DNA from 4 places in the Thioalkalivibrio sp. ALE22 genome. Region 2 is predicted to be linked to each of the others. Evidence: predicted binding sites of a transcription regulator. Region 2 holds the regulator's gene; each other region holds the start of a gene.
What was found. Region 2 encodes sigma-54, which starts transcription at its own class of promoters, with help from an activator protein. Its sites were predicted from a motif close to TGGCANGNTNCNTGCTT; they were not measured.
Positions count from the first base shown of each region.

Region 1: the regulator sigma-54 is predicted to act here: its motif matches at 2,508-2,524, upstream of glnL (nitrogen regulation protein NR(II)).
Region 3: the regulator sigma-54 is predicted to act here: its motif matches at 3,561-3,577, upstream of F793_RS0110880 (CmpA/NrtA family ABC transporter substrate-binding protein).
Region 4: the regulator sigma-54 is predicted to act here: its motif matches at 1,846-1,862, upstream of F793_RS0100950 (PEP-CTERM sorting domain-containing protein).

Region 1 covers NZ_KB906503.1:30,233-35,153, forward strand. Annotated here, with positions in the region: gene F793_RS0106280 (TIGR00730 family Rossman fold protein) at 1-334, shown strand, start outside; gene F793_RS0106285 (DUF2782 domain-containing protein) at 334-729, shown strand; gene F793_RS0106290 (hypothetical protein) at 723-1,583, shown strand; gene F793_RS0106295 (DUF4124 domain-containing protein) at 1,695-2,351, shown strand; gene glnL (nitrogen regulation protein NR(II)) at 2,536-3,633, shown strand; gene ntrC (nitrogen regulation protein NR(I)) at 3,633-4,921, shown strand, end outside.
Region 2 covers NZ_KB906501.1:78,619-83,539, reverse strand. Annotated here, with positions in the region: gene hprK (HPr(Ser) kinase/phosphatase) at 1-411, opposite strand, end outside; gene F793_RS0103705 (PTS sugar transporter subunit IIA) at 463-930, opposite strand; gene hpf (ribosome hibernation-promoting factor, HPF/YfiA family) at 934-1,272, opposite strand; gene F793_RS0103695 (RNA polymerase factor sigma-54) at 1,289-2,770, opposite strand; gene lptB (LPS export ABC transporter ATP-binding protein) at 2,860-3,630, opposite strand; gene lptA (lipopolysaccharide transport periplasmic protein LptA) at 3,627-4,154, opposite strand; gene lptC (LPS export ABC transporter periplasmic protein LptC) at 4,135-4,680, opposite strand; gene F793_RS0103675 (HAD family hydrolase) at 4,719-4,921, opposite strand, start outside.
Region 3 covers NZ_KB906509.1:72,494-77,414, reverse strand. Annotated here, with positions in the region: gene nirB (nitrite reductase large subunit NirB) at 1-267, opposite strand, end outside; gene F793_RS0110890 (ABC transporter ATP-binding protein) at 267-1,067, opposite strand; gene ntrB (nitrate ABC transporter permease) at 1,093-2,028, opposite strand; gene F793_RS0110880 (CmpA/NrtA family ABC transporter substrate-binding protein) at 2,077-3,381, opposite strand; gene F793_RS0110875 (nitrate regulatory protein) at 3,850-4,921, opposite strand, start outside.
Region 4 covers NZ_KB906499.1:180,280-185,200, reverse strand. Annotated here, with positions in the region: gene F793_RS0100955 (RND family transporter) at 1-1,569, shown strand, start outside; gene F793_RS0100950 (PEP-CTERM sorting domain-containing protein) at 1,951-2,916, shown strand; gene prsT (XrtA/PEP-CTERM system TPR-repeat protein PrsT) at 3,804-4,921, opposite strand, start outside.

The DNA of each region.
Region 1 (4,921 bases), on a different contig from region 2:
GCGCAAGGTGATGTTCGTCAAGTACGCCTCGGCCTACGTGGTGCTGCCCGGGGGCTTCGGGACGCTGGACGAGCTGGCGGAGATCCTGACCCTGGTGCAGACCGGCAAAACCCGGCGCATCCCGGTCGTGCTGGTGGGCAGCGAATTCTGGAAGGGCCTGCTCGACTGGTTCCGGGATACGCTCGTGGAGCAGGGCACCATTGACGAGGAAGACCTCCAGCTATACTCGCTGGTAGATTCACCGGAAGACGTGGTGGACGTGATCTTCGAGTACTACGAGGCGCGCAGCTTCGAGCCGTCCGCGGAAGAAAAGAAACGACTGATGGAACTGTGATGATGACCTCGATGCGTGCGAGCCTGCCCCTGTCGCTGCTGGCGGCCCTGCTGCTGGTTTCCGGCACGGCGCTGGCGCAGGAAGACCGCGAGTGGGGGGATGCCCCGCCGCCGCCGGAGTTTGAAGAGGGCGCGGATCCGCCGCCCCCGGTGCTGGATGAACGCGCCCGCGAACAGCGCTCGCTGGAGGACGCCGACATCATCATCATCGAGCGCGACGGCGAGACCCGGCGCGAATACCGCATGGGTGGCGAGCTGGTGATGGTCGAGGTCACGCCCGCCGTGGGCCCGACCTACTACCTGATCGACACCACGGGCGACGGCACGCTGGACGGCCGTCGCAACGAGCTCGACCCCAACTTCGTACCCCCTTCCTGGGTGATTTTCCGATGGTAGAGAACGAATCCGAGACCCGGGCCTGCGCCGACGCGACCGGCTTGGCCCTGACCCATGGCCCGAGCGGCCTCGAACTGGATGGCCGGCCGGTGCAGTGTCTGCGCCTGGCAGCCGCCGTGGCCCCGGCGCTCGAATCCGCGCTCGGCGAGGTACCTGGCGGCTGCGGTCGCGTGATCGGCCGGGGTGCGGATCCCGATTCTGGTGAGGTCCTGCTGGTGCTGGAGCGCGGTCAGGCGCCGCAGGGCGCGGTTGCGGCCGAGGGGCCCGGCAGTCTGGAGGCCCTGGGCGAGCGCGCCGCCGACTGGCAGGGGCGTCACACGGCCGGGGCCTTGCCCGTCGGCGAGGGCTACCGGCGCGGGGTGCTGCAGCAGCAGATGCGCGAGCGCGCCGATGCGATGGCGTCCACGCTGGATGCCGAGTCCCGGGCGATCCTGGACGCCGAGCTGCACCACCAGGGGCTCTACCGTTTCGAGGACCTGCCGCTGGCGGGAAGCTACTGGCAGTCCGTGCGCATCTACCCGGAAGGTGCCGGTCTTGCCGATCTGGTGATCCCGCCCGCGCCGGTACCGGCCTTCTGGCAGCTCGCGCGCATCGCCCTGGCGCTCGCCGTGGACGCCTCCGGACAGCCGGATGCCGATCGGTACCGGGCCGTGCTGGCCGGGTTCAATGCCCGGCGGCCACTGACTGCAATCGAACGCGGGGCGGCGCCCACGATGCTCCGCCTGGCTGCGCTGGATGACTGGCTGTCCGCGCTGGAGTCGGGAACGGCCGCGGCGGCCGAGCGGGATCGCCTCGCGACCCTGCAGGCCGATGCGGCGCGGCTGCAGGGCGTCTGGGTTCGCGCGGCCGCCTGATCCCGGCTGGCCCGTGCCGGTGGCGCGGGAGCTTCCGGGCTTGTGGTGGTCCGAACGTACACGGGAGGCAGGGTGGTGGTGCCGCGCCATCCCGCCCAAGGAGGAAGACCCATGTTCCGAACCACGCTCTGGCTGGCCTTGTCGCTGGCTGTCCTTCTCGCCCCGGCGCTTGCGAGTGCCGACGTCTACCGCTGGACCGACGATCAGGGCAATGTCCATTTTGGCGACCGCCCGCCCGAGGGGCGCGCCAGCGAGCCCGTGGACGTGCGCGAGCCCATGCGCGCGGTCCCGCTGGAAGGTGCGCGGGAGATTCTCGAGCGGCCCGTGCGGCCCCGCGGTCAGCCGGAGGCGGAGGGTGCGTACACGCGGGTCGCAATTGCCCGTCCGGAGGATGGTTCGGGGGTGCGGGCGAACGACGGCAATGTGAGTGCCGAGCTGGATCTCGAGCCAGCGCTGGATGCCGACGCCGGCCATCGCGTGATCTGGGTGCTGAACGGCGAGGAGGCGGGCGAGGGCCAGTCGCCCACGGCGACCTTCGAGGGGCTGAACCGCGGCGAGCATACGCTGCAGGCCCGGATCGTGGACGCATCCGGCGAGGAGCTGGGGGCGAGCGCGACCATCGAGTTCAACGTGTTGCGGATGGCCATTCCGCGCGAGCAGCAACAGCAGCAGCGGCCGCAGCAATTCCCGCCCGGGGGTGCGCCGCAGGCGCCCAGGGCCCCGCAGGCACCCAGGGCGCCCCAGCCGGTGACGCCGGCCCCGAACTGATAACCTCGATCTCTGCACTGAAATAGTGCGACCAAAGCCCCATGATGGTGCTATAATTGCACCATCATGGGGCGTTTTAGGTTCTGGGGGGTGGCGATTCGGCTGCGTTTTGTGACCGTGCCCCCGGCTTCGGCGCCCCGCCGGGCGATTCCCGCTTGGCGCGATTCCTGCTTGAGGCCTCTTGATGACCACGCCCGCTTCCAATTCCGGCCCGGCCACCCCGCCCTGGTGGGACGACCTCTCCACGGCCGTGCTGGTGACCGATGCCGAGCTTTGCCTGCTGAGCATGAACAGCGCCGCCGAGGTGCTGCTCGGTCTCAGTCGCGAACGCATCGTCGGGCATGGTCTGGGCCAGTGGCTCAAGCTGGACCGGAATCTGTCCAGCCGCCTGCGCTCGGCGCTGACGCTGGATCAGCCGATCACCCTGCGCGCGCGCCAGATGGAGCCGCTGCGGGCCGAAAGTTTCCTCGCCGACGTGGTCATCACCCCGCTCCGTGGCGAGGGCGACAAGCCGGGGCAGTTGCTGTTCGAGCTGAATGCGATCGATCGCCACGAGCGCATCAGCCGCGAGGAGCAGTTACAGAAGCAGCAGGCGATCACCCGCGCGGTGACCCGGGGGCTGGCCCACGAGATCAAGAACCCGCTGGGCGGACTGCGGGGGGCGGCGCAGTTGCTTGCCAGCGAACTGGACGACTCGGGCCTGAAGGAATACACCCAGATCATCATTCGCGAGGCCGACCGGCTGCGCAGCCTGGTCGATCGCATGCTGGGGCCGAACAACCTGCCGCGGCGCGAGCCCGTCAACCTGCACGAGGTGCTGGAGCACGTGCGGGGCCTGGTCAGTGTGCAGCTGCCGCTGGGGCTGAAGATCCGCGGCGACTATGACCCCAGCATCCCGGACGTGCAGGCCGATCGCGACATGCTGGTGCAGGCGATCCTGAATCTGGTGCAGAACGCGGTGCATGCGCTGGAGGACGGGGGCGAGATCACCCTGAGCTCGCGCATCCTGCGCCAGTACACCATCTCCGGCCATCGCCACCGCCTGGTCGCCAAGCTGAGCGTGCGCGACAACGGGCCCGGTATCCCGGAGGAGATCCGCGAACGCATCTTCTTCCCCATGGTGACCGGCCGCGCCGCCGGGACCGGGCTCGGGTTGCCCATTGCCCAGAGCCTGATCCAGCTGCACGACGGTCTGATCGAATGCCATTCGCGCCCGGGGGCGACCACGTTCGACATCCTGCTGCCCCTTGAACCCCCGAAGGCCCGGGAGGCCAGGAAGTGATGGAGCCCACTGTCTGGATCATTGACGACGACGACTCGATTCGCTGGGTGCTGGAGCGTGCCCTCCAGCGTCACGCGATCGCGGTGCGCGGCTTCGAGACCGCGGACGCCGCCTGGGCGGCGCTCGACCGGGACCCGGTGCCGGACACCATCGTCGCCGATATCCGCATGCCGGGCCTGAATGGCCTGGACTTCCTCGCGCGCATGCAGACGCGCCCCGATCCGCCGCCGGTGATCATCATGACGGCCTTCTCCGATCTGGAGAGCGCCGTGGGCGCCTACCAGACCGGGGCCTTCGAGTACCTGCCCAAGCCGTTCGATGTGGACGAGGCCGTGGCTCTGGTGCAGCGGGCACTGGAGGCGCGGCGCGCCGGGCAGGACAACGGCACCGCTGGCCCCGAGATCGAGGAAACCCCGATCATCGGCGAGGCCCCGGCGATGCAGGAGATGTTCCGCGCCATCGGCCGCCTGTCGCGCAGCAACATCACCGTGCTGATCAACGGGGAGTCGGGCACCGGCAAGGAACTGGTCGCCCGTGCCCTGCACCAGCACAGCCCGCGCGCCGATCAGCCGCTGATTGCCCTGAATACCGCGGCCATCCCCAAGGATCTGCTGGAGAGTGAACTCTTCGGCCACGAACGTGGTGCGTTTACTGGCGCCAACCAGAGCCGCAAGGGCCGTTTCGAACAGGCCGATGGTGGCACGTTGTTTCTCGACGAGATCGGCGACATGCCGTTCGACCTGCAGACCCGGCTGCTGCGCGTGCTGTCCGATGGCACCTTCTACCGCGTGGGTGGCCATACGCCGATCCGGGTGGACGTGCGCATCATCGCCGCGACCCACCAGGATCTGGAGGAACGCGTGCGCGCGGGGCTGTTCCGCGAGGATCTGTTCCACCGTCTGAACGTGATCCGGATCCATGTGCCGTCCCTGCGCGAGCGCCCGGAGGACATCCCGCTGCTGGTGCAGCATTTCATGGCCGAGGTGGCGCAGGAACTGGGGGTCGAAGCCAAGACCATGCGCCCCGAGGTGGTGGCGGAGCTGCAGCGCCTGCCCTGGCCGGGCAACGTGCGTCAGCTGGAGAACACCTGCCGCTGGCTGACCGTGATGGCGTCGGGCCGCGAGGTCCACCTGGACGACCTCCCGGCCGAGCTGCACCAGCCCGCCGAGCCCCGGACCGAGCCGGACGGTGGTCCGGCCGGCGTGGTCGCCGGCCCGCGGGACTGGACGGCCGAACTGGCCCAGGTGGCCCGCCAGCACTGGCAGCGTGGAGACCAGGACCTGCTGGG
Region 2 (4,921 bases):
GCGCAGCAGCGCGATGATCTCGTGGCTGCTGGTGCTGGAGCACAGGATCAGCGGCAGCGCCTCCTGCGGGGCATGGGGCATCTCCGAGAACGGACAGGTGTCCTCGGCGAAGATCACCGCGGTGGTGCCGGTGCGGGCCATCTCCAGGATCAGGTCGTTGCGCTGGTCGTCGCTGAGGCCGGCGATGTAGCGGGCCTCGAAGTCCCCGATGACCTGGATGCGGTTGGGGCGGATCAGGTTGAGGTGGCCGGCCAGTGGCAGGTCATCCCCGTCCTCGCCGACGAGCTTGCGGTCGGGGGCGGCGTGCTCGCCATGCACGAAGCGCAGATCCAGGCGGTTGCCCATGGCCTGGATCAGGCTCTCCACGTTGATGTCGCGGGCAATCCCGCCTTCGCCCAGTGCCTCGTTCATGAGCAGGGCCGGCGGGGACCGGTGGCGTGGCAGGGTGCGGGGCGCACGGGATCAGCCCTCGCGGAAGCGGCGGACGAGTTCCTGTTCCAGGCTGGCGGCATCGCTGGCCCGGCGCAGGGCGGCAATGGTGTCCGGTTGCGAAAGCCCGCGCGCCAGCTGGGCCAGCAGGTCGAGGTGATCGCTGGTGGCGGCCTCCGGGACCAGCAGGGCGATCAGGATATCGACCGGCTCGTGGTCCATGGCGTCGAAGTCGACGCCGCTCTCCAGGCGCAGGACGGCCACGCGCGGAGCCTCGAGATCGGCCAGGCGGCCATGGGGGATCGCAACCCCATGGCCCAGGCCGGTGGAGCCCAGCTTTTCGCGCGCGGACAGGGCCTCGAAGATCGCGGTGCTGCCCGGTCCGCCGGCATCACCGCCGCCGGCGAGGAGTTCCGACAGGGCCTCCAGGGCCCGCTTCTGACTGGAGCATTCCGGCTCCAGGCGGATGCGCTCGGCGGTGATCAACTCGGCAATGGACATGGGTCAGGAGGCCTGCTCGCGATTGCGCTGGGCGCCCTCGGCCCGGTGATGATCCTTGACCTTTTCCTTGTGCTTGATCAGCTGGCGGTCGACCTTGTCGATCAGCGCGTCGATGGCGGCGTACATGTCCTCGTGGGAGGCCTCGGCGTGGATGTGATTGCCGCTGACCTGGAGATTCGCCTCGGCCTTGTTGAACTGGTTCTGGGTCTTCTCGTGGGTCAGCACGACGTGCACGTCGATGACCTTGTCGAAGTGGCGCTCCAGCTTCGCGAACTTCTCGTTGACGTAGTCGCGCAGGGCGTCGGTGAGGTCCACATGGTGGCCGGTCAGGTTGATCTGCATGGTCGGGACTCCTTGGTTACTTGTGGCCGGTGGGCATCGAGGCCATCTGCCGGCGTTCGCTGGATGAAGGGATGTGCATCGCCTCGCGGTACTTGGCTACGGTGCGACGCGCCACATTGATGCCCCGGTCCGCCAGGATCTGGGCGAGCCGGGCATCGCTGAGCGGCTTGTTCGCGGGTTCGTCGTCGATCAATTCGCGAATCATGGCACGGATGGCGGTGGCGGAACACTCGCCACCGTCGTTGGTGCCGACGTGGCTGGAAAAGAAATACTTGAACTCGAAGACCCCGCGCGGGGTGTGCATGTATTTCTGGGTTGTGACCCGGGAGATGGTCGATTCGTGCATCTCCAGGATCTCGGCGATATCGCGCAGGATCAATGGCTGCATCGCGACCTCGCCGTGTTCCAGGAAGCCCTGCTGGCGATGGACGATCGCCTCAGCGACGCGCAGCAGGGTGTCGTTGCGGCTGTGCAGGCTCTTCAGGAACCAGCGCGCCTCCTGCAGCTGGTCGCGCATGAAGGCACTGTCGCGCGCATCCGATACCTGGCGCACCATGCCGGCGTAGAGGTCGTTGATACGGATGCGTGGCGCGATCTCCGGGTTCAGCTCCACGCGCCAGCCGTCCGGGGTGTGGCGCACGTAGACGTCCGGCACCACGTACTCGGAGGTGGCGGAGCTGATCTGTGCGCCCGGTCGCGGGTTCAGGGTGCGGATCAGGTCCAGGGCGCGCGCCAGTTCGTCCGGGTCGCGCACCCCGGACTGGCGCTGCAGGGCCTTGTAATCGCGCTTGCCCAGGCTGTCCATGCCGTGTTCCAGGATCGCCCGGGCGGCCTCGCGGGCGGGGGCATCCGGGGCCAGCTCGCGTAGCTGGATCTCCAGGCACTCGCGCAGGTCGCGCGCGCCCACGCCCAGCGGGTCGCATTGCTGGATCCAGTGCAGGACCGCCTCGACCTCGTCGACGCCGACGGGTTCGTCCTCGCCGCGGCTGATGGTCTCGGCCAGGGTCTCGAGGTCGCCTTCGAGATAGCCATCGGGGCTGATCGCGTCAATCAGGGCCGCGCCGATGCGCTGGTCGCGCGGGGTCAGGTGGCTCAGGTGCAGCTGCCACAACAGGTGGTCCTGCAGGCCCTCGCCGTCGTCGTCGCTGGTATTCTCCAGCGGGTCGCGGTCGTCCACGCCCTTGGGGGCGGGCGGCGGTTCGTAGATGTCGTCCCAGCGGCTGTCGGTGGTCAGCTCCTCGGGGATCACGTCATCGCTGGTGGTGGTGGCCTCCATGCGGTCGCCTTCCACCACCTCGCCCTCCGCGTCCAGGCGCTCGGTCGCGGCCATCTCGTCCTCGTCCTCCACCTGCTCCAGCATCGGGTTGCTCTCCAGCGCCTGCTGGATCTCCACCTGTAGTTCGAGCGTGGACAGCTGCAACAGGCGGATGGCCTGCTGCAGTTGCGGGGTCATGGTGAGCGTCTGACCCAGCTGAAGATTCAGGCCGGGTTTCAGCATTGGCTGTGCGGGGCGCGGGTGACCATAAGAGCGATCTTAAATGCTGCCTCGTGGTTTGTGCACCGGCGCGGGTTGTGCGCGTGCCGGCATCACAGGCGGAAATTCTCGCCGAGATAGACCCGGCGCACCTGGGGGTCGGCCAGTAGCTCGTCGGGTGTCCCGGCGGCCAGCAGGCGCCCCTCGCTCAGAATATAGGCCCTGTGGCAGATCCCGAGGGTTTCGCGCACGTTGTGATCGGAGATCAGAACCCCGATGCCGCGCGCTGCAAGGTGGCGAATTACATCCTGGATATCGCCCACCGAGATCGGGTCCACCCCGGCAAAGGGCTCGTCCAGGCAGATGAATTGCGGGTCACCGGCCAGGGCCCGCGCAATCTCGGCGCGCCGACGTTCGCCGCCGGACAGCGCGATCCCGGGGCTGTGGCGCACGGTCTCGAGCTGAAACTCCTCGATCAGCGCGTCGCCGATACGCCGGCGTTCGTGGCGGTCCAGGCCGGGGCGCAGCTCCAGCACGGCCTGCAGGTTGTCCCACACGCTCAGGCGGCGAAAGATCGAGGCCTCCTGGGGCAGGTAGCCGAGACCGGCGCGGGCGCGCACGTGAATGGGCGCGCGGGTGATGTCGTGCCCGCCCAGGGTGATGCGCCCGGCGTTAGGGCGGATCAGCCCGACCAGGCTGTAGAAGCAGGTGGTCTTGCCGGCGCCGTTGGGACCCAGTAGGCCGACCACTTCACCGGGTGCGAGGTCGACATCCACCTGGTCGAGCACGGTGCGCTGGCCGTAGCGCTTGGTCAGTTCGCGCCCGATCAGGCGATCACGGGCCTCGGCGGGTTCCGGCGCCGGGCTGGTGGCGGGTGCGTTCATTCGTCGTCGCGTGGCTGGATGGTGATGCGTACGCGTTCGCTGTCGCCCTCGCCGCGTTCGGCCTCGATCACGTCGGTGGTCAGGTCGTAGGTGATGCGCTTGCCGCGCGCCTCTTCGCTGGCGGTGATCACATGGGCCTGGTCGGTGAGGATCATGCGGTCCTCGTTCAGCAGGTAGTCGATGCGCAGCGCGGTGGCGATGCGCATCTCGCCGGTCTCGGGGTCGGGGGATTCCAGGCGGGCCGGCTCGCCGTGGGCCTCCATCTCGTAAGGGCGACGATCCCGGGTGCGCACGTAGACCGTGTCGGCCTCCAGCGTCATGTCGCCGCGGATCACGATCACGTCCCCGGTGTAGGTGCCCAGGCCCTGGCGTTCGTCCATCTCCGCGCGGTCGGCGGTGATCTCCACCGGCAGCGAGGGTCCCGATCCCTGCTGGCCCAGGGCCGGCGTCGCCAGCAGGGCGGAGAGGAGGCCGGCCGCCGCAAGCAGGCCCGGCAGGCGGCGGCTATTCGGGATCGGGGTCATGCGCGGGGTCCTCCTCGCTCGCCTCGCTGTAGAGCGAGTACACGTCATGGAACAGCTCTATGGTATCCGCTCGCGAGTCCACGCGCAGGCCGGTGCCGCGCTGGAACAGCCCGGGCTGGTTCAGGGTGGAGAGGGCGTCCGAGGTGGCGACCATGGTGTCTGTGGCGATACGTACATCCCGCGAGTCGATGACCGTCTGCACGCGTTCGCCGCGGGCTGGTTGTACGCCGTGGGTGGGGCCGACCAGGTCCAGGGTTTCGTCAGCCGGGCGGTGCAGGGCCGCCGGGGCGGTCCAGCGCCATTCGATACCGCCATCGGCGAACAGGTCGAGTTCCGGGTCATCCACCCACTGCGGCCCGTCGCGGCCGAATTCGCGCAGTCGGGTGCCCTGCAGCCGGTGGGTCCGCTCACCGTCGTCGCCGGTGGCGTGCAGCGTGAATCCGTCGATCTGCAGGGTCACCTCGCCCTCGGGCGGGGTGACCTCGGCGGTTGCGGGGCTTGCGCACGCCAGCGTGAACAGGACCAACGGCGGCGCCAGACCGTACCGGTTGCGTCTCCGCCGGCTCATCCGTTCAGGTAGGTCTCGAGCAGGGCGTCCAGCCGGTCCTGCGCGGCCAGCAGCCCCTCGCAGGCCTCGCGCACGGCGCCGCGCCCGCCGTGGGCCTCGGTGACCCACTGGGCGTGGCGGCATACCAGCGGGTGGGCGTCCCCGACCGCGATCCCGAGCCCGACCCGCTGCATGGCCGGCAGATCGACGATGTCGTCGC
Region 3 (4,921 bases), on a different contig from region 2:
GATCCGCTCAATGCGCTTGCCCTTGTGCAGGGTGATGCCGCGTTCGGCATACCAGGCATCGTCGTTCAGCATGATCTCGTCGACGGTCTTCTCCGAGGCCAGTACCGGCGAGAGCATGATGCGGTTGTAGTTGCCCCAGGGCTCGGCACCGAACACGGTGATGTCGTACATGTCCGGCTTGAGCTTCAAAAGCTCCTCGACCGTGCGCATTCCGGCCATGCCGTTGCCGATCAGGACCAGCCGCGGCTTGTCGTTCGCGGTATCCATCACGCGGCCTCCGACTCGGGGTTCTTGTGGCGCTCGTGGAGAAAGCGCAGCACCTCGGCCCGGTAGTGGTTGTAATCGGCGTTGTCGGCCATCGCCAGGCGCTCGCGCGGCTTCGGCAGGTCGATCTCCAGAATCTCGCCGATGGTCGCCGCCGGGCCGTTGGTCATCATCACGATGCGGTTGGACAGCAACACCGCCTCGTCCACGTCGTGAGTGACCATCAGCACGGTATTGCCCAGCTCCGACTGGATGCGCATCACCTCGTCCTGCAGGTGCGCCCGGGTCAGCGCGTCAAGCGCGCCGAAGGGTTCGTCCATCAGCAGGACCTTCGGCTCCATCGCCAGCGCCCGGGCGATGCCCACGCGCTGCTTCATGCCGCCGGAGATCTCGTCCGGGCGCTTGTCCAGCGCGTGGCTCATGCCGACCATATCCAGCGTCTGCAGGATCCACTCGCGGCGTTCGGCGGCGGACTTGGTGCCCTTGAAGGTCTTGTCCACCGCCAGCGCCACGTTGTCGCGCACGGTCAGCCAGGGCAGCAGGGAGTGGTTCTGGAACACGACACTGCGATCCGGACCCGGCTTGCTGACCTCCTTGCCATCCAGGATCACCGCGCCGGTGCTGGTCTCCAGCAGCCCGGCGACGATGTTGAGCACCGTCGACTTGCCGCAGCCGGAGTGGCCGATGATGGAGATGAACTCGCCGCGGTCCACGTGCAGGTCGACGTCGCGCAGCACCTCGCTGGCCGTCGGGCCTTCGCCAAAGGTCTTGTGGACGTGTTCGATGGAGAGATAGCTGGTCATGATGATTCTCCTGTGAGGGGCCGGATCAGCCGGCCTGCGTGCCGCGGGTGACCCATTTGCCGACGATCGCGACCAGGCGGTCGAGGAAGAACCCGACCAGGCCGACGTAGACCAGGGCCAGCACGATGTCGCTGAGCATGGAGGCGTTCCAGGCATCCCAGATAAAGAAGCCGATGCCGACCCCGCCGATCAGCATCTCGGCGGCGACGATCGCCAGCCAGGCGAGGCCGATGCCGATGCGCAGACCGGAGAAGACATACGGCGCGGCGGCCGGGAGCATGATCTTGGTGAAGTACTCAAGACCGTTCAGGCGCAGCACGCGGGCCACGTTCACGTAGTCCTGCGAGATGTTCCGGATGCCGACCGAGGTGTTGATGATGATCGGCCAGATCGCGGTGATGAAGATCACGAAGATGGCCGACGGGTTGCTGGCCTGGAACGCGGCCAGGGAGATCGGCAGCCAGGCCAGCGGCGGTACAGTGCGCAGTACCTGGAACAGCGGGTCCAGCCCGCGCATCGCCCAGGTGGACTGGCCGACCAGCACGCCGAGACCGATCCCGGCCACCACCGCCAGGGCATAGCCGTAGGCCACACGTTCCAGGCTGGCAAGCAGCTGCCAGGCCATGCCCACGTCGTTGCCACCGTGGTCATAGAACGGATTGACGATCAGTTCCCAGGTGTCGGTGATCACCTGACTCGGGCCGGGCAGTACGGCTCCCTGGGAGGACGTCATCATTTCCCACAGAAACAAAAAAATCGCGGTCACGATCACCGGGGGCAGCACCACGGTGGCCGCGTGGCGCATACGCCGGCCCCAGAGCCCGGGGTCGGGCGGCGGGGCACCGCCGGACCGGGCCGACGGCGGGGCCGAGCGGGCCACCGGGGCCGTGGAGGTCTCCGCGGCCGCCGGGCGTTCGCGCCCGGCGCCGAAGGTCATGTTGCGATCGAGAATGGCACTCATCATCGAATCCTCTTGAATCGTCTGTGCAGGTGTCGGCGGGCCACCGCGTCAGGACGCGATCGCCTTGATCTCCAGGCTGTCGAGGTAGGCCTGCGGGTCTTCCGGGTCGAAGACCTTGCCGTCGAAGAACGTTTCCTGGCCGCGCGAGGTGGATTCGGGGATGTCGGCCGAATCGATGCCAAGCGTGTCGGCCGCCTCGCGCCAGATATCCTCGCGGTTGACCTCGTCTACCAGGGCCTGCATGTCGAGATCCGGCGGCAGGTAACCCCAGCGGATGTCCTCGGTAAGGAACCACAGGTCGTGGCTCTTGAAGGGATAGGAGGCCTGGTCCTTCCAGTAGCGCATCTGGTCGGGGTGGTCCTCGACCACGCGGCCGGTGCCGTAGTCGAAGTTCCCCTGCATGCGATCGATGATGTCGGCGTACGGGGCGTGGATGTAGCGCCGGCGCGAACAGATCTCGGCGACCTCTTCCTTGTTCGCCGGATCCTCGCAGTACATCTGCGCCTCCATTACCGCCATTGTCAGGGCGCGGGCCGCATTCGGATTGGCTTCCACCCAGTCCGCGCGCATCCCCAGCGCCTTTTCCGGGTGGTTGTGCCAGAGCTCGCCGGTGGTGTTCGCGGTGTAGCCGATGCCCTGGTTGATCAGCTGCATGTTCCAGGGCTCGCAGACACAGAAGGTGTCCATGGAACCGACGCGCATGTTGGCGACCATCTGCGCCGGCGGGACGACGATGGTGGCGATGTCGCGATCCGGGTCGATCCCACCGGCGGCCATCCAGTAGCGGATCCACAGGTCATGGGTCCCGCCGGGAAAGGTCATCGCCGCGCGGATGTCGTCACCGCCGGCGGCCTTCTCGGCCAGCGCGCCCTTGAACTCGGTAGTGTCGGTCCCGACCTTCAGGTCCGCGTATTCGTCGCCCACCGAGATGCACTGCCCGGCCAGGTTCAGCCGCGCGAGGATCGTCATCGGCGTGCCACGGCGGTGGATCAGGTAGGGCATCGGCGTCAGGATGTGCGAGCCATCGATACCGCCGCGGCGCGAGCCCAGTTCCAGGTTGTCGCGCACCGTGCCCCAGGAGGACTGCTTCAGCACCTGCACGTCGGGCATGCCATGGGCGGCGAAGAATCCCTTCTCCAGCGCGACGAACAGCGGCGCGGCGTCGGTCAGGGCGATAAAGCCCAGCTTCGCCTCGGTCGTCTCCGGCTTGCCGTTGCCGGCCTTCGCATAGCCCCACGGCGCGGCCCCGGAAACACCCAGCGCGGTCGCGCCGATCCCGGCGGCCATGCCGCCCAGGAAACGCCGGCGCGACAGGCCGGAGGTCTTTTTCGTGTCATTCGTGTGATCGGTCATTGCGGGTTCACTCCCCTTGTCAGCAAACACATCCCAAAAACGAAAAAAGGCGTCGCATCAGCCCGGCCGCGTTTGCAGCCGGGTGATGGACGCCTTTGTCCAGTCCCGTGGGAGGCCCGGTCGTCGGGTCTCCCTGTTGTCAGGCGACGAACCGCCGTTGGCTCGTCTTGCCGGTATTCCTGCAGGAGGTGTGCCAATTAGCCGTTGCTAATCGACCGATAGGGCTCAAAGCCTATCCTGACGCGGAAAAATCGGACGGTTCCCGGTACTCAATCGAATATTCGCAGGGAAATACCACCCGCAAGGGGCACCACCCTGGGGCACACCGGCAGTGCAGATGAACCGCGCTGGTGCACTACCTGTAGGAGCCGCCTTGGCGGCGAAGCCCCTGCCATTGTCGGACACTGGCAGGGGCTTCGCGGGCAAGCCCGCTCCCACAGGGGCGGAATCCCTTTCCCCGCGTATTAGCTACAGGCCGCCCTTTCCCAGCAGATCGGACATCGCGACGGTCGCCTCGGCGACCTCGGCCAGGCGCCGGTTCTGGTTCATCGCCGTCTGGCGCAGGAGCTTGTAGGCCTGATCCTCGCTGAGGCCGCGGTGCTGGATCAGCAGCGCCTTGGCACGCTCGATGGTCTTGCGCTCGGCCAGGGCCTGGCGTGCCGCATGCAGCTCGTCCTCCACCGACTGCAGCCGGGCCGCCTGGCGCTGCACCAGGTCCATCACCGAGTGTCCGACGATGGGTACGTTGAGTGCGGCATCGCCCTCCTCCTGCGCGGGCTCCAGGCCCTCCGGCGCGCCGAAGAACACCGCATACGGGACGCTGTCGCGCAGTTCCGACTCGGCGAGTTGCGCGACCCGGTCACGCACCGCGCCGAGGTCCGCGCGATCCGCCGTGATGCGTGCCGAGCAGCACTCGTTCAGGTGCATCTCCAGCAGATCCTCGATCTCCTTCATCGCGTCGATGCGCGCGGTGGTACAGGCAAACCATTCCTCGGCCCGGGCGGGGTCGTGGTGCCCGGAAGCCTCGGTACAGGCCCGACGGCGAAGGCGCTCGATGTCGGCGGCGAAGGCCGCCGTCTGCAGCTCGCGCCAGGCGGCACAGGCCGCCGGTGCCGCGAACTCGGAGAAGATGCGGAACGCCCGTTCCTGGGCATCGATCCGATGGACCAGCGCCTGGCGCAGTTCGGGCTCGAAGTTCGCGGCGCCAAACCCGGCGGCCCCGATCGCGCGCTCCTGCCCTGCCAGTTCCTTGCCCTGCATGAAGTTCAGCAGGGCCACCAGGGCCCGCGAGACCTCGGGATCGGTCGCCGAATCCGCAGCCTCGAACACCAGGGCCATCAGGGCGCGAATCAGCTCGCTGAAGCCGCGGGTCGAGTCCATCGGGCTCAGGGTCAGCTCCAGGACCTCCTCGCGCAGGCTGCCCAGGCCGGACAGGCCATGCAGCGCCAGCGCCATGCGCCCCAGCAGCCGACTGCGGCCATGGGCGCAGGCGTCCGGGGCCAGCCAGCCATCCAGGTGCTCGCGGAACGCGGCCGCGGCG
Region 4 (4,921 bases), on a different contig from region 2:
CCGCTGGTGGTCGTGCTGTCCGCTGCCACGATCAGCGCGGTCACCGGGCCCGCGATCGCCCTGCTGATCCTGCTCGACCGGCCGTTCACACTGATCTCCGCAATCCTGCCGCCCCTGCTGACCGCATTGACGGTGGCGATGCTGATGCACTTCTTCAACGCCCTGCTGCATGCCGCGCAGCGCGGCCACCGGGGACGCGCGCGCGTGGAGGCGGCGCTGGCCGCCGTGGCCCGTCCCACCGCGTTCATGGCGCTGACCACCGCGGCGGGGCTGGCGTCGCTGCAGGTCAGCAGCATCCGGCCGATCGAGACCTTCGGTCTGATCGGGGCCTTCGGCGTGCTCCTCGCCGCGGCGGTCGTACTGCTGCTCCTGCCGGCGATCATGGTGCGCTGGGATCGCGGCGACTGGCTCGCCCCGCAGCGCGGCCTGCGCCTGCTCGACCGCTTCACCGCGCTGGCGGCACACCTTGCGATCCGTCGGGCCGGCTGGGTCCTGCTGGCCACCGCCATCCTGGTGGCCCTGGCGATCCCGCAGATCCGGCAGGTCGAGGTCGAAACCGACCTCTACGCCTTCTTCGACGACGACCACTCGATCACCCAGGCGACCCGCGCGGTGGAGCGCGAACTCTCCGGGGTAATGGCGCTGGAGGTGGTGTTCGACGGGCCGGACTGGGACAGCCTGCAGGATCCGGATCGCATGCTGGCCATCCAGCGCGTGCAGGACTGGCTGGACCAGCGCCCCGAGGTGGACTACAGCCTGTCCCTGCCGGATCTCGTCGCCGAGATGCACTGGGCCTTCAACGAGGAAGACCCGGCCTTCCGGCGCATCCCGGACGACCCCAACCTGGTCGCCCAGTACCTGTTCATCTACGACGGCCGCGACCTGTTCGATGCCGTCGACCGCGACTTCGAACGCAGCCGCATCCTGCTCAACCTGAACGCCCACGGGGCGCGGGCCATCAACGCACTGATGGACGACCTGCGCGGCCACCTGGAAGCCAACCCGCCGGCCGACCTGGAATGGGACATGGCCGGGATGGCCCGACTTTTTGCGGATCAGGAACGCCTGCTGATCGAGGGGCAGCTGCACAGCCTGTATGCCGTGGCCGCGATGATCACGCTGCTGATGCTGCTGATGTGGCGCTCGATCCCGCTGACGCTGCTCAGCATGATCCCCAACCTGGCACCGGTGGCGATGATCTTCGCCCTGATGGGCCTGCTCGGCATCTGGCTGGACATGGCCACGGCCATGATTGCCAGTGTCGCCATCGGCATCGCCGTGGACGACACCATCCACATCCTGCACAACTATCGCCAGCGCCGCGGGCGGGGCAGTCCGGTCGCCTGGGCGCTCGCCCGCAGCTTCCGCCGAAGCGGGCGCGCGATCACCGCCACCACCATCGTGCTGGTGGGCCAGTTCCTGCTGCTGGCCCTGTCCGACTTCCAGCCCACGGCCGCCTTTGGCTGGTTGACCGCCTTCGGGCTGATCGCGGCGCTGCTGTTCGACCTGCTGGTCCTCCCGGCCCTGCTGGTCGTCGGGCACCGGCTCGCGCGGGCCCGCGCGGCCTGACCGAGCCCCCGGTCGCGCCTCTGGCGGCCGGCCTGTCGAGATGCTTTACAAGCCAAGTAATCCGAACAACCCTCTGTTTTTGCACATTCTTTACCGGTTTCTCCGGTTTCGGGCGTCCTGACGGCCTCATCCAGCCGGCCCGCTCGTCGACACCCTTTACAGTTCCCCGGCCAGAAGACCCTCCTGCGATCACGCGGTCCATGGCCCAGCAGCTGACCCCCAATTTTCTCCTTTCTTTTCAATGCCTTGCGACCCGTCCGCCCTGAGCCTGGAAATTGGCACGGAGCCTGCTTTGTATTCAACCGAAAGCAACAGACACGGCCACCAGGCCAGACCCCGGCGATGGTTGAATCGCTGTAAATTGAGCATCAGGAGAGCCCCATGAACGCGAAAAAAGTACTTCTCGCTTCGCTCTTTGTCGGCATGTTCGCCGCCGGCGCGAGCACGGCGACAGCAGCAGAGATCATCGACTTCGACATCAACCTCGACGCCACCGCGGACTACAGCGGTTCGGTCGAAAACGTCCGCCGCATCCAGTTCGACCTGAACACCCAGACCTTCCAGTACGTGCAAGACGCGGACAACCCCGTACAGGTGGGCGATGTGTTCTACGACCGCGGCTATGGCGATGCGTCGGCCTACCGGACAACCATCGGCCCTGCCCCGCAAACAGGTGACAGCTTGGGCGTTGACTACTCGATGGGCCTGCTCTGGGATGAACTCCGCGGGGTGGTCACCGGCGCCGGTGAAGTCGGTGGCAATTGGGTGGTCAACGCTAACTACACCTCGGTGGGCACCGACAACTTCCAGCTGTTCATGTCTGACTTCACTTCAGGCTTTGGTCAGGATTATGAAGCGGCGGCGGCCCACTACAGCGCCGGCGAGCAGGTGATGGAGCTGGCCCTTAAGTCCGGGAGTAGCGCCCTGCAGTTCGACAGCCAGGGCGGGGACTTCATCCAAGGGGACTTCGTTTTTGAGTTCCAGGTCGTGAGCGTGCTCCCGGGCTTCTGGTTCACCGCTGACGGCATCGACTTCGCTGATCTGATCGAAGACGAGGAAGGCGCCCCGACGTTCATGGTTTCGGCCTTCGCCAGCGCCGGCACGATCCAGACCCCGCCACCCCAAACCTTCTTCGGCGATGACATCAACGACGTCTACGGCGACGAGCGTGAAGGTCAGACCCTGTTCAGCGAAACCCAGTCCACCCACGACGGCAGCCTGCGCTTCGCGGTGCCGGAACCGGGCACCCTGGCGCTGATGGGCCTGTCCCTGCTGATCCTGGCGGGCTTCATCGGAGTCGGTGGCATGCGCCGCCGCTCCAACAGCACCCACCGCCAGGCCGCATAACACGCACCACCAACAGCCTTGGTGTCCCCCCCCCCTGTGGGGTCACCGAGTTAAGGGCTCCCTCCGCGGAGCCCTTTTTTCTGCCCGGCCCCGGCCCATACGGCAACCCCACGCCCAGCCCTGGGCATACCAACCATCACGCACCACCATCATCTACACCCCAGTCAGAGCCTTCCCCCACGCCCTTCAATCCGCCCCGGACACCACGCCCCCACACACCCGCGTCACCCCAGGTCCAGCGCTCCCCCACACCTCGTCATCCCAGCCGCAGCAAAGCGAAGAGCCGGGATCTCCCGACGCTGCCACCAACGCCACGCCAGCCCTGAAGATCCCGGATACCCGCTACGCGGTTTCCGGGATGACGAACAGGGAGGTGCGCGGTGGAAACATCCTTGTAGGAGCCTGCTTGCAGGCGAAGCCCCTGCCAGAGTCGGGCACGGGCAGGAGCATTCGCCTGCAAGCAGGCTCCCACAGGGGTCAAGGGGTCACATCAGGACATCCGGATTCCCCACCGCTGCACTCCCCCACACTCCGCCATCCCGGCCGTAGCGAAGCGAAGAGCCGGGATCTCCCACCCCCGCCACCGACGCCGCGCCAGCCCCCGGCAGATCCCGGATAACCGCTGCGCGGTCTCCGGGATGACGACAGAGGGGTGCGCGGTGGAAACATCCTTGTGGGAGCCTGCTTGCAGGCGAAGCCCCTGCCAGAGCCGGACGCGGGCAGGAGCATTCGCCTGCGAGCAGGCTCCTACAGGGGACGGAACAGGGCATCCAGATTCCCGGCCTCATACCCCCACACACCGTCATCCCGGCCGTGCAGGCGTACGGGCAGGCATGAAAAAAGGGGCTGCCTGTGGCAGCCCCTTCGAACGTCGGACGTCTTCGGGCTTACAGGCGCTCGAGCAAGGCCTCGGCGTCCGCCCGCTGCGGGAATGCCTCGTGCGCCTCCAGCAGTTGCTGCAGACGCTCCGCGGCAGCTGCGGACTCGCCCTGTTCGCTTTCCGCCCAGGCCAGGTGGTACTGGATGCCCGGATCCTCCGGAGCCAGCGCGTGCGCGCGACCCAAGATATCCGCGGCCTCGGCCGGCTCGCCCGCGTGGATCAGCACCACGGCCAGCGTATCCAGCACCGGGGGCGCCTCCGGGGCCAGTTCGGCGGCCCGGCGCGCGTGTCCGAGCGCCTCTTCGGTCTCGCGTTCACGCAAGGTCCAGGCCAGGTTGTTGAGGGCGATCACGTCGTCCGCATCCTGCTCGACGATGCGGCGGTACGAGGCCACGGCGCCCGACTCGTCGCCCGTTGCCATTTGCTGCGCCGCATAGATGTGCCGGGTGGCCAGGTCCTGCGGGTGCTCGTCGAGCCAGTCTTCCAGCGTGGCCTGGCCGGCCTCGAACTCGCCGGATTCCCGTTGCGCTCGGGCCAGTTCATGGACCCAGTCCCGGCGCTGGCCACCCGGGTCCGCCAGCGCGGCCCGGTAATGCCGCACGGCGGCCGCGGGATCATCCCGCTGCAGGGCCGCACGTCCCAGCAGGGCCTGGACCTCGCTGCGATCCTCGAAGCGTTCTTCCAGCCGCTGCAGATGCGGCCGGGCGTCCTCCGTGCGCTCCTGGTTGACCAGCCCTCGAGCCAGCAGCACGCGGGCCCGGTAATGTTCCGGCTGGCGTTCCAGCAGCTCGCGCAGCGTGGCCTCGGTGGCGGCCTCGTCACCGGCCTGCGCATGCGCGCGGGCCAGGGCAAGCCGAAGGTTCACATTGTCCGGCGCCTGCTCGACGGCCGCCTCGAGACTGGCGACCGCGGCATCGGGCCGATTGAGCGTCTGCTGGACATCGGCCAGCGCATACAGCAGGTCGGGATTGTCCGGATGATGCTCACTCGCAGCCTCGAGCGTCTCCAGGGCCTGCTCGGGGCGGCCGCCCTGGAGCTGGATCTGGGCCAGCGCGAGATGCGGTGGCAGCATCTCGGGCTGTGACTCGATCGCCACCCGAAACCAGCGGGCGGCGCCCTGCTGGT